3 regions of the Serratia sp. Sp408 genome follow, and region 1 is predicted to be linked to each of the others. Evidence: predicted binding sites of a transcription regulator. Region 1 holds the regulator's gene; each other region holds the start of a gene.
The links. The regulator CRP, encoded in region 1, controls carbon source genes, mostly activating them, when cyclic AMP is high. The targets are predictions, from matches to a motif close to ATGTGANNNNNNTCACAT.
Positions count from the first base shown of each region.

Region 1 (3,280 bases):
TGCCGGAACCCACCGACGTGCTGTTCTACGAAGGGCTGCACGGCGGCGTCGTCACCGATCAGCATGACGTGGCACAGCAGGTCGATCTGCTGGTCGGCGTGGTGCCAATCGTCAACCTGGAGTGGATCCAGAAGCTGATCCGCGATACTGGCGAACGCGGCCATTCTCGCGAAGCGGTGATGGATTCGGTAGTGCGTTCGATGGAAGACTATATCAACTACATCACACCGCAGTTTTCACGCACCCACATCAACTTCCAGCGCGTGCCAACGGTGGATACCTCCAACCCGTTTGCCGCCAAGGCCATCCCGTCGCTGGACGAAAGCTTTGTGGTGATCCACTTCCGCGGGCTGGATCAGATTGATTTCCCTTATCTGCTGGCGATGCTGCAAGGCTCGTTTATTTCGCACATCAATACGCTGGTGGTGCCCGGCGGCAAAATGGGACTGGCGATGGAGTTGATCATGGCACCGCTGGTGCAGCGGCTGCTGGAAGGCAAAAAGATTGAGTAGCCAGGCGACACCGGACGGGCGCGGGGAGGATTAGGCCACCGCGCCACATGCCATTAGGCCACTTCCCGGACTTCAAAGCTGTGGGTAACGCTGGCGGCCTTGCCGAGCATCAGCGCTACCGAACAGTATTTGTCGGCAGACAGATCCACCGCACGCTCCACCGCCTTGTCGCCAAGCCCTTTACCGCTGACGATAAAATGCAGGTTGATATGGGTAAATACCCGTGGTGCCTCTTCGCGACGTTCAGAGGTCAGTTTTACCTCACAATCACGCACGTCGTGACGGCCTTTTTGCAAAATCGACACCACGTCAATCGCGCTGCATCCCCCCACGGACATCAGCACCATTTCCATCGGACTTGGCGCCTTGTCACCGGCATTGCCGTCCATCAATACCTGATGGCCAGACGCCGATTCGCCAAGAAACGTTAACCCTTCAACCCATTTGACTCTTGCCTGCATGCTCATGACTCCGATTGATTCTTTGTCATCAGACTACGCGTTAGCAGCAAAACTGGCAACGGAACCTGATACTGGTCATGTGTGAGCGAGACAACACAAGACACCCGCGTCACTCTGTGCTACAAACAGAGCCGCAATAACGCTTTCTGGACAGCGCTTTCAGGGAAATGCCCACGGAAAGGCACCTTAATGTGTATGTTAACAGAATGTAGCTTGCAGCTCTCACTGCAAGTTAATATGCTAGGGCAATAGCGTATTTTTACGTCACGCCTCAAAAACGGTTAATGGTCGCCGCTCATGGACAGCCATAACACGTTTGACAGGGAACTCTGACCCCTGTGATACAGGCAGATTACAACAGAGGATAACAGCGAATGGTTCTCGGCAAACCGCAAACAGACCCTACTCTCGAATGGTTCCTGTCTCATTGCCATATCCACAAATATCCATCGAAAAGTACGCTGATTCACCAAGGTGAAAAGGCCGAAACGCTTTACTACATCGTGAAAGGCTCCGTTGCGGTGCTGATCAAGGATGAAGAAGGCAAAGAGATGATCCTGTCCTATCTCAATCAGGGCGATTTCATCGGCGAACTTGGATTATTTGAAGAAGGCCAGGAACGCAGCGCCTGGGTTAGGGCTAAAACCGCCTGTGAAGTGGCTGAAATTTCCTATAAGAAATTCCGTCAGCTGATCCAGGTGAACCCTGACATTCTGATGCGCCTGTCGGCGCAGATGGCAAGCCGCCTACAGATCACCTCAGAGAAAGTGGGTAACCTCGCCTTCCTAGACGTTACCGGCCGCATTGCGCAAACCCTGCTCAATCTGGCCAAACAGCCGGATGCCATGACTCACCCGGACGGCATGCAAATTAAAATCACCCGTCAGGAAATTGGTCAAATCGTCGGTTGTTCACGCGAAACGGTTGGCCGTATTCTGAAAATGCTCGAAGATCAAAACCTGATTTCCGCACACGGCAAAACCATCGTCGTCTACGGTACCCGTTAATCCATTAAAACGGCACGCTTCAAAAAATGCCGGTCAGTTAACGCTGACCGGCATTTTTATGCGCCGTTTACCGTGGGCACAGTCGGACATCCGATACCGTCTGCCGACCGCCAGTGGGTAGCTACCCGGCGTTGATCACGTCCTGAACCGCCAGCTCAAACAACGCCATACCGTCGGCAATATCTTGCGGCTCAACGACCAGCGACGGCGCAAATCGGATCACGTTCGGCCCGGCATTTAAAATCATCAGGCCACGCGCGGCGGCCGCGGTGAGGAAATCACGTGCCTTGCCGTGGTAAGGCGCCGTCAGTTCGGCGCCGATCAACAGCCCCATACCGCGAATCTCGCTGAAAATACGGTATTTTTCGCCAATGTCCCGCAACGCCGCAACATACAGCGTATGACGCTGTTCGACGCCGCTCAACACTTCGGCGGTATTGATCACGTCCAACGCCGCCTCCGCCACCGCGCAGGCCAGCGGATTGCCGCCATAGGTGGTGCCGTGGGTACCGACTTGCATCACCGAAGCAATCTCCTCGGTGGTCAGCATGGCGCTGACCGGGAAACCGCCGCCCAACGCTTTGGCGGTGGTCAGAATATCCGGCGTCACACCGTAGTGCATATAGGCGAACAGCTTGCCGCTGCGCCCCATACCGCTTTGCACTTCATCAAATACCAACAGCGCCTGGTGGCGATCGCACAGTTCACGCACACCTTGCAGGAACTGCGCATCCACCGGAGTAATACCGCCTTCGCCCTGAATCGGCTCCATCACCACCGCGCAGGTGTGATCGTCCATCACCGCCTTGACCGCCGCCAGATCGTTGAACGGTACATGCACGATGTCGGCCGGCTTCGGCCCGAAGCCGTCGGAATACTTCGCCTGGCCGCCAACCGAGACGGTAAACAGCGTACGGCCATGGAACGCGTTATAAAACGCGATGATTTTGGTTTTGTACGGGCTGTGGCGGGTAATGGCATAGTGGCGCGCCAGCTTGAATGCCGCTTCGTTGGCTTCGGCGCCGGAATTGGCGAAGAACACCCGATCGGCGAAAGTCGCGGCGATAAGCTTGCTGGCCAGGCGCAGCGACGGCTCGTTGGTAAAGACATTGCTGGTGTGCCACAGGGTTTCACCCTGCTGCTTCAGCGCCGCCACCAATGCCGGGTGGCAATGCCCCAGCGCAGTCACCGCAATACCGCCAGAGAAATCAATATACTCCTTGCCGTTGCTGTCCCACACTCGGCTGCCCTTGCCCTTGACGGGGACAAACTGGGCAGGTGCATAAACAGGCAGAATAAC
Region 1 covers NZ_JBXUFT010000007.1:168,243-171,522, reverse strand. Annotated here, with positions in the region: gene AC2AXP_RS18795 (phosphoribulokinase) at 1-512, shown strand, start outside; gene AC2AXP_RS18790 (OsmC family protein) at 566-973, opposite strand; gene crp (cAMP-activated global transcriptional regulator CRP) at 1,348-1,980, shown strand; gene argD (bifunctional acetylornithine/succinyldiaminopimelate transaminase) at 2,102-3,280, opposite strand, start outside.

Region 2 (3,280 bases), on a different contig from region 1:
CCAGCCTGGGCAAAATCATTCCCGGCTGGGGCAGCAGTGACGATTTCGTCCAGCCATGGTTTGCCACGCTACAGTCACAGGCAGGCAAATAAGCTGTTTTAAGCGGGGGCGACAGCGGTTGCCCCTTTTTTGTGCTTATTTTCCATCAGCCCCTTTCCTGTTTGCCAAAATGCGCTATGTTATCAACACTGTGTTAATAACTGTATGCATAGACAGGCATTGTCATGAAGGGATTCCCGGCGCAAATCAATACCTTGTTGGCCAGTTCGTTACTGCTGACCATTGGCCGCGGCGTTACGCTGCCATTCATTACCATTTATCTCACCGAACATTTCCATCTGTTGCCTAAAAGCGTCGGCATCATCCTTGGTCTCAGCCTGACGATCGGCATTCTCAGCAGCCTGTATGGCGGCTATCTGGTGGACAAGTTCAACAAAACCACCCTGATTGCGCTTTCCATACTGTTGTTCGCGCTGAGCTTTTTCATTATTCCCTGGATTGCGCAACCGGGCAGCATAGTCATCGTGCTGGCGGTGCTGCATACCGCATATGCCGTGCTTGGCATTACCATTAAAGCCTGTTTCGCCGAATGGCTGCCGGTAGCGCAGCGCATCAAGGCGTTTTCGATCAATTACACCCTGGTGAACGTCGGCTGGGCGATCGGCTCATCGCTCGGCGTACTGGTGGCCGGCTTTAGCCCCTTGCTGCCGTTCTACCTTTCCGGCGGCCTGGCACTGCTGACGGTAGTGATGGTGAACCTGCGGCTGCGCCAGCAACAGGCGCAGCCGCAGGTTACCCGCCAATCGGACGCGCCCACGGTGATGCCCAGCTTCCGCCAGACGGCAAAAATCCTGCGTCAGGATCGCCGGCTGATCTACTTTACCCTGGGCAGCACGCTGGGCGCGGTAGTGTTCGGCCAGTTCACCGGTTATCTGTCGCAGTACCTGATCACCGTCTCCAGTGCCGACTTCGCCTACCGGGTGATTGGGCTGGTGATGATCGTCAACGCCTGTATCGTGATTGCGTTACAGTATCTGCTGAGCCGCGGCATGCGGCAGGACAACATTCTGCGCTGGCTGACGCTGGGCACGCTGTTTTTCATTATCGGCCTGCTGGGCTTTCTGTTTGCCGGCCAGTCGCTGTGGCTGTGGGCGACGGCCATGGCGGTTTTCACCCTCGGCGAAATCATTGTCATCCCGGTGGAATACATGTTCATCGATTTCATTGCTCCCGGGCATTTAAAAGGCAGTTACTATGGCGTGCAAAACCTCAGCAATCTGGGAGGGGCCATCAATCCGGTACTGTGCGGCCTGTTGCTGAGCTATGCCGCACCGGCGCTGATGTTCGTCATGCTGATTGCTGCCGCACTGTTCAGCCTGCTGTTTTTCTTTCTCGGACATCGGCTGGCGCAACGACAGCGGCTGGCACAGGAGGCGTAACCTACACTTGTTCCATGCCGTCAATAGCGCCTAATGGCATCGTATGCATAGACAGGATTCATGGCGTGTTTTGTGGCCAAGCTCACAGTTTAATTGTATGATGAATACATCAGTTAAACAGGAAAGAATCATGACCAACCTATTCGCACTGTGTTGGAAATACCTGCGGGCCTTCGCTTTAATTTATCTCTGCCTGTTTGCCGGCAATGCGATTTCCGCCCTTTTACCCATCACCATCCCCGGCAGCATCATCGGCATGTTGCTGCTGTTTGCGCTGCTGTCATCGCAACTGCTGCCAGCCAAATGGGTGCGTCCGGGCTGCAACGTCTTCATCCGTTACATGGTATTGCTGTTTGTGCCGATTGGCGTCGGTGTCATGCAATATTATCGGCAGATTGTCGATCATCTGGCGCCGCTGCTGGTGTCCTGCCTGGTCAGTACCGTGCTGGTACTGGTGGTGGTGGGTTATTCCTCCCACTATTTTCACCGCGACCGTAGCCTGGCCGCTGGCAAGCGCGATGCCAAGGAGGACAAATGATGGATAACATCTGGTGGTCGTTACCGTTAACGCTGGTGGTGTTTTACGCGGCACGGGCGTTGTCGCAGCGACTGAAAATGCCACTGCTCAACCCGCTGCTGGTGTCGATGGCCATCATCATTCCTTTTCTGCTGTTCACCGGTATTCCTTACCAACGCTACTTCCAGGGCAGCAAGATACTGAACGACTTTTTACAACCTGCGGTGGTGGCGCTGGCCTTTCCGCTGTATGAACAGATACACCAGATCCGCGCACGCTGGAAGTCGATCATTACCGTGTGCTTTATTGGCAGTCTGACCGCGATGATCAGCGGCGGCGCCATCGCGCTGTGGATGGGCGCTACGCCAGAAATCGTCGCGTCAATCCTGCCAAAATCGGTCACCACGCCGATCGCCATGGCAACGGCGGAATCGATCGGCGGCATTCCGGCCATCAGCGCCGTCTGCGTGATTTTTGTCGGGATTTTCGGCGCTATTTTCGCCCACCCCCTCTTCAACCTGATGAGGATAAACACCAAATCTGCACGTGGTCTGGCGATGGGCAGCGCATCACACGCCCTGGGGACCGCGCGTAGCGTAGAACTGGACTATCAGGAGGGCGCATTCAGCTCACTGGCTCTGGTTGTCTGCGGGATTATTACCTCGTTATTGGCGCCGTTATTGTTCCCGCTGCTGTTGCATCTGTTTGCCTAAGGCCAAAACTTGCGATACATCTCGCAATAATGATTTCTATTACATGAATTTCACCAATAAGGAGATCTTAATCACACTTTATTGATGGCGGGCTGCCTAGAATGCCCTATCCAATTAATTCGAGATTGCATTGCGGCGGCTGCCTGCAAAAGCCTGATACGTCAGGCGTGGCGCAAACCGCCAACGATGTGAATCGGTAACAGCGGCCTCCCCGTTAATCAATAGAGAGACCTACCATGCATACGCGTTTTCACACCGCTTTCAGCCAATTGCCCGCTTCCTTGCAAAGCGCCCTGCAGCCTTATATGGACACACCTGATTTCCCGGCGATGTTCGACCTCAGCCAGGTTGAGGCAATCAAGCAGCGCTGCGGGCTGGATGATGATGCCCTGGCATTTGCCCTGCTGCCGCTGGCGGCAACCTGTTCCTTAACCCCGATCTCACATTTCAACGTCGGTGCCATCGCCCGCGGCGTCAGCGGCAATCTGTATTTTGGCGCCAATATGGAATTTCACGGCGCGCCGATGCAACAAACCATCCATGCCGAACAATGTGCAGTGACCCACGCCTGGCTGCGTGGCGAACGCTCACTGGCCTCCATCACCGTCAAC
Region 2 covers NZ_JBXUFT010000001.1:627,463-630,742, reverse strand. Annotated here, with positions in the region: gene AC2AXP_RS03100 (sugar ABC transporter substrate-binding protein) at 1-92, shown strand, start outside; gene AC2AXP_RS03095 (MFS transporter) at 225-1,439, shown strand; gene AC2AXP_RS03090 (CidA/LrgA family protein) at 1,570-1,977, shown strand; gene AC2AXP_RS03085 (CidB/LrgB family autolysis modulator) at 1,974-2,669, shown strand; gene cdd (cytidine deaminase) at 2,906-3,280, shown strand, end outside.
Region 2: the regulator CRP is predicted to act here: its motif matches at 1,510-1,527, upstream of AC2AXP_RS03090 (CidA/LrgA family protein).

Region 3 (3,280 bases), on a different contig from region 1:
GCATTATCTACAACTATGCCAACGCGTCCGATGCTCCGGCCAAGGCGTTGATCGCCGAGGGTTACCAGGGGATTATCAGTGCCGGCGTGGGCAACGGCAACCTGTATAAAACCGTCTTCGACACGCTGGCGAGCGCCGCGCACCACGGTGTGGCGGTCGTGCGTGCCTCTCGGGTTCCGGGGGGAGCCACCACCGAAGATGCAGAAGTCGATGATGCAAAATACGGTTTTGTTGCCGCCGGTGCGCTCAATCCGCAAAAAGCCCGCGTATTGCTGCAGTTGGCGCTGACGCAAACCAAAGACGCCCGCCAGATACAGCAACTGTTTAACCAATATTGAGAACTGGAGCGCGTCCTGTCAGGGCGCGCACCTCCCAATGTCAACGCAACGGCTAAGCTATAAGGCATCTTTCTTGCTGGAGGAGTAGTCTGCATGCGTGCGTTCGATATTAAGCGTATGGCGTTTGATGAAACATCCGTGGCGTTTCTGGCGGAGGTGGCAGCGCGAAGTCTGTTTACCTTCCTGCTGGTGTTCCTGTTTCTGAAAATGTCGGGGCGCCGTGGCGTCCGGCAGATGTCACTGTTTGAAGTGCTGATTATCCTGACGTTGGGCTCCGCCGCCGGAGACGTGACCTTCTATCATGATGTACCGCTGCTGCCGGTGTTGACGGTATTTGTCAGTATCATGGTGCTGTACCGGGTTTCCACTTTTCTGATGGACCGTCACCGCAAGGTGCAGGACTGGATGGAGGGACGGGCGTTGGTACTGGTCGACGACGGGGTATTTGCCTGGGATACCATGCGTCAGGAGAACATTACCCATGACGAATTCTTTATGGAGCTGCGGCAGGCCGGCGTCGAGCACCTGGGGCAGGTGCGGCTGGCGATTCTGGAAGTCAATGGCGGCATTTCGGTCTATTTTTACCCGCCCGATCGGGTTCGACCCGGTTTGCCGGTGTTGCCATCGCAGTGCGTGACCGCCGTCGATCGGGTTGAACAGGACGGCGATTTTGCCTGTAGTATTTGTGGCATGATTGCACCGCTGCTCAGTACGCAGCAGCATCAGTGTCCACGCTGCAAGAATGACCGCTGGATCGCCGCACTTTCTCATCGACGAGTTGGCTGAATACAGCATAAAAAACCGTGATAAGCCGCTGAATTGGCCGGTGTCATAGCGTTTTATCGCAAAAAATGGCCAACGTATGGCAGAGGCTGTTACCGCCGTTGTAGGCTGTTTCCCGCCGTCGGGCGAATAAGCGTTGCAGCGGGGGGGCGCGAGTGATAAAACCGATGTGCTGGATATCACATTATCCGGCCAGGGGCGTATTTCGGTTAGCCAAGCTGATTGGCGAAATAGTGAATGTGGTGAGGGGAAATGACTCAGGTTTATAATTTTAGTTCTGGCCCGGCTATGCTGCCGGTAGAAGTTTTGCGTCGCGCGGAACAGGAACTGTGCAACTGGCACGGCCTCGGTACATCGGTGATGGAAATCAGTCACCGCAGTAAAGAGTTCATCGCGGTGGCCGAGCAATCCGAACAGGATCTGCGCGACCTGTTGAAAGTCCCCTCCAACTATAAAGTCCTGTTTTGCCACGGCGGCGCGCGTGCGCAATTTGCCGCGCTGCCGTTGAACCTGCTCGGTGAGCAGACAACCGCCGATTACATTGACGGCGGTTATTGGGCGCACAGCGCGATCAACGAAGCAAAAAAGTACTGTTCGCCAAACGTGATTGACGTTAAAACCACCGTTGACGGTTTGCGTGCCATTGTGCCGATGAGCCAGTGGCAGCTCAGCGATGACGCGGCTTACGTTCACTATTGCCCGAATGAAACCATCGACGGCGTTGCCATCGATGAAACGCCAGACTTCGGCGACAAAGTGGTGATCGGCGATTACTCTTCGACCATTCTTTCCCGTCCGCTGGACGTTAGCCGCTTCGGGGTAATTTATGCCGGCGCGCAGAAGAACATTGGTCCGGCCGGCCTGACGCTGGTGATCGTGCGTGACGATCTGCTGGGCAAGGCGCGTCGCGAAGTCCCGTCCATTCTTGATTATACCGTGTTGGCCGAAAACGACTCGATGTTCAATACGCCGCCGACGTTCGCCTGGTATCTTTCCGGTCTGGTGTTCAAGTGGTTGAAGGAACAGGGTGGGCTGGTCGAGATGGAAAAACGCAATCGGGCCAAAGCCGATCTGCTGTACACCACCATTGACAGTTCCGACTTTTATCGCAGCCAGGTGGCGAGCACCAACCGCTCGTGGATGAACGTACCGTTCCAACTGGCCGATGCGGCGTTGGATTCGCTGTTCCTCAGCGAAGCCGAAGCCATTGGCCTGCAGGCGCTGAAAGGCCACCGCGTGGTCGGCGGCATGCGCGCCTCTATTTACAATGCGATGCCACTGGCTGGCGTGCAAACATTGACTGATTTTATGGTGGACTTTGAACGTCGCCATGGTTGAGTGCCGTCGCCCCCGATAGTGGGCGAGGTTGGCTGTTGTTGCAATAAAGCGGCTCCGGCATGATTCCCGGGGCCGTTTCGTTTATCAGATTTGGAGAGTTTTGTTCACATGGTGGATTCCCTGACGTTACAACCGGTTGCTTTGGTCAATGGCACCGTCAACTTACCCGGCTCCAAGAGCGTTTCCAACCGGGCTCTGCTGCTGGCGGCGCTGGCGGCGGGCACCACCCGGCTGACCAACCTGCTGGACAGCGATGACGTGCGGCACATGCTGAACGCGTTACAGGCGTTGGGGGTAAGTTATCAACTGTCTGCCGATCGCACCGTTTGTACGGTTGACGGCGTCGCCGGGCCGCTGGTGGCCAAACAGCCGCTGGAGCTGTTCCTTGGCAATGCGGGTACCGCCATGCGTCCGTTGGCTGCGGCATTGTGCCTGGGTAACGGCGAGGTGGTGCTGACCGGTGAACCGCGCATGAAAGAGCGGCCTATCGGTCACCTGGTCGACGCCTTGCGTCAGGGCGGCGCGCAAATCGACTATCTGGAGCAGAGTGACTATCCGCCGGTGCGACTGCGTGGCGGGTTTAGCGGCGGCAACGTTAGCGTCGATGGCAGCGTTTCCAGTCAGTTCCTCACCGCGCTGCTGATGACTGCACCGTTGGCTGAGCAGGATACGCATATCCATATCAAGGGCGAGCTGGTATCCAAACCGTACATCGACATCACGCTGCACCTGATGCGTACCTTCGGGGTTGAAGTCAGCCACGAGGATTACCGCGTGTTCCACATTCGCGGGCAGCAAACCTATGTGTCGCCAGGTGATTA
Region 3 covers NZ_JBXUFT010000001.1:790,137-793,416, forward strand. Annotated here, with positions in the region: gene ansB (L-asparaginase 2) at 1-338, shown strand, start outside; gene AC2AXP_RS03775 (DUF421 domain-containing protein) at 432-1,124, shown strand; gene serC (3-phosphoserine/phosphohydroxythreonine transaminase) at 1,374-2,459, shown strand; gene aroA (3-phosphoshikimate 1-carboxyvinyltransferase) at 2,568-3,280, shown strand, end outside.
Region 3: the regulator CRP is predicted to act here: its motif matches at 1,289-1,306, upstream of serC (3-phosphoserine/phosphohydroxythreonine transaminase).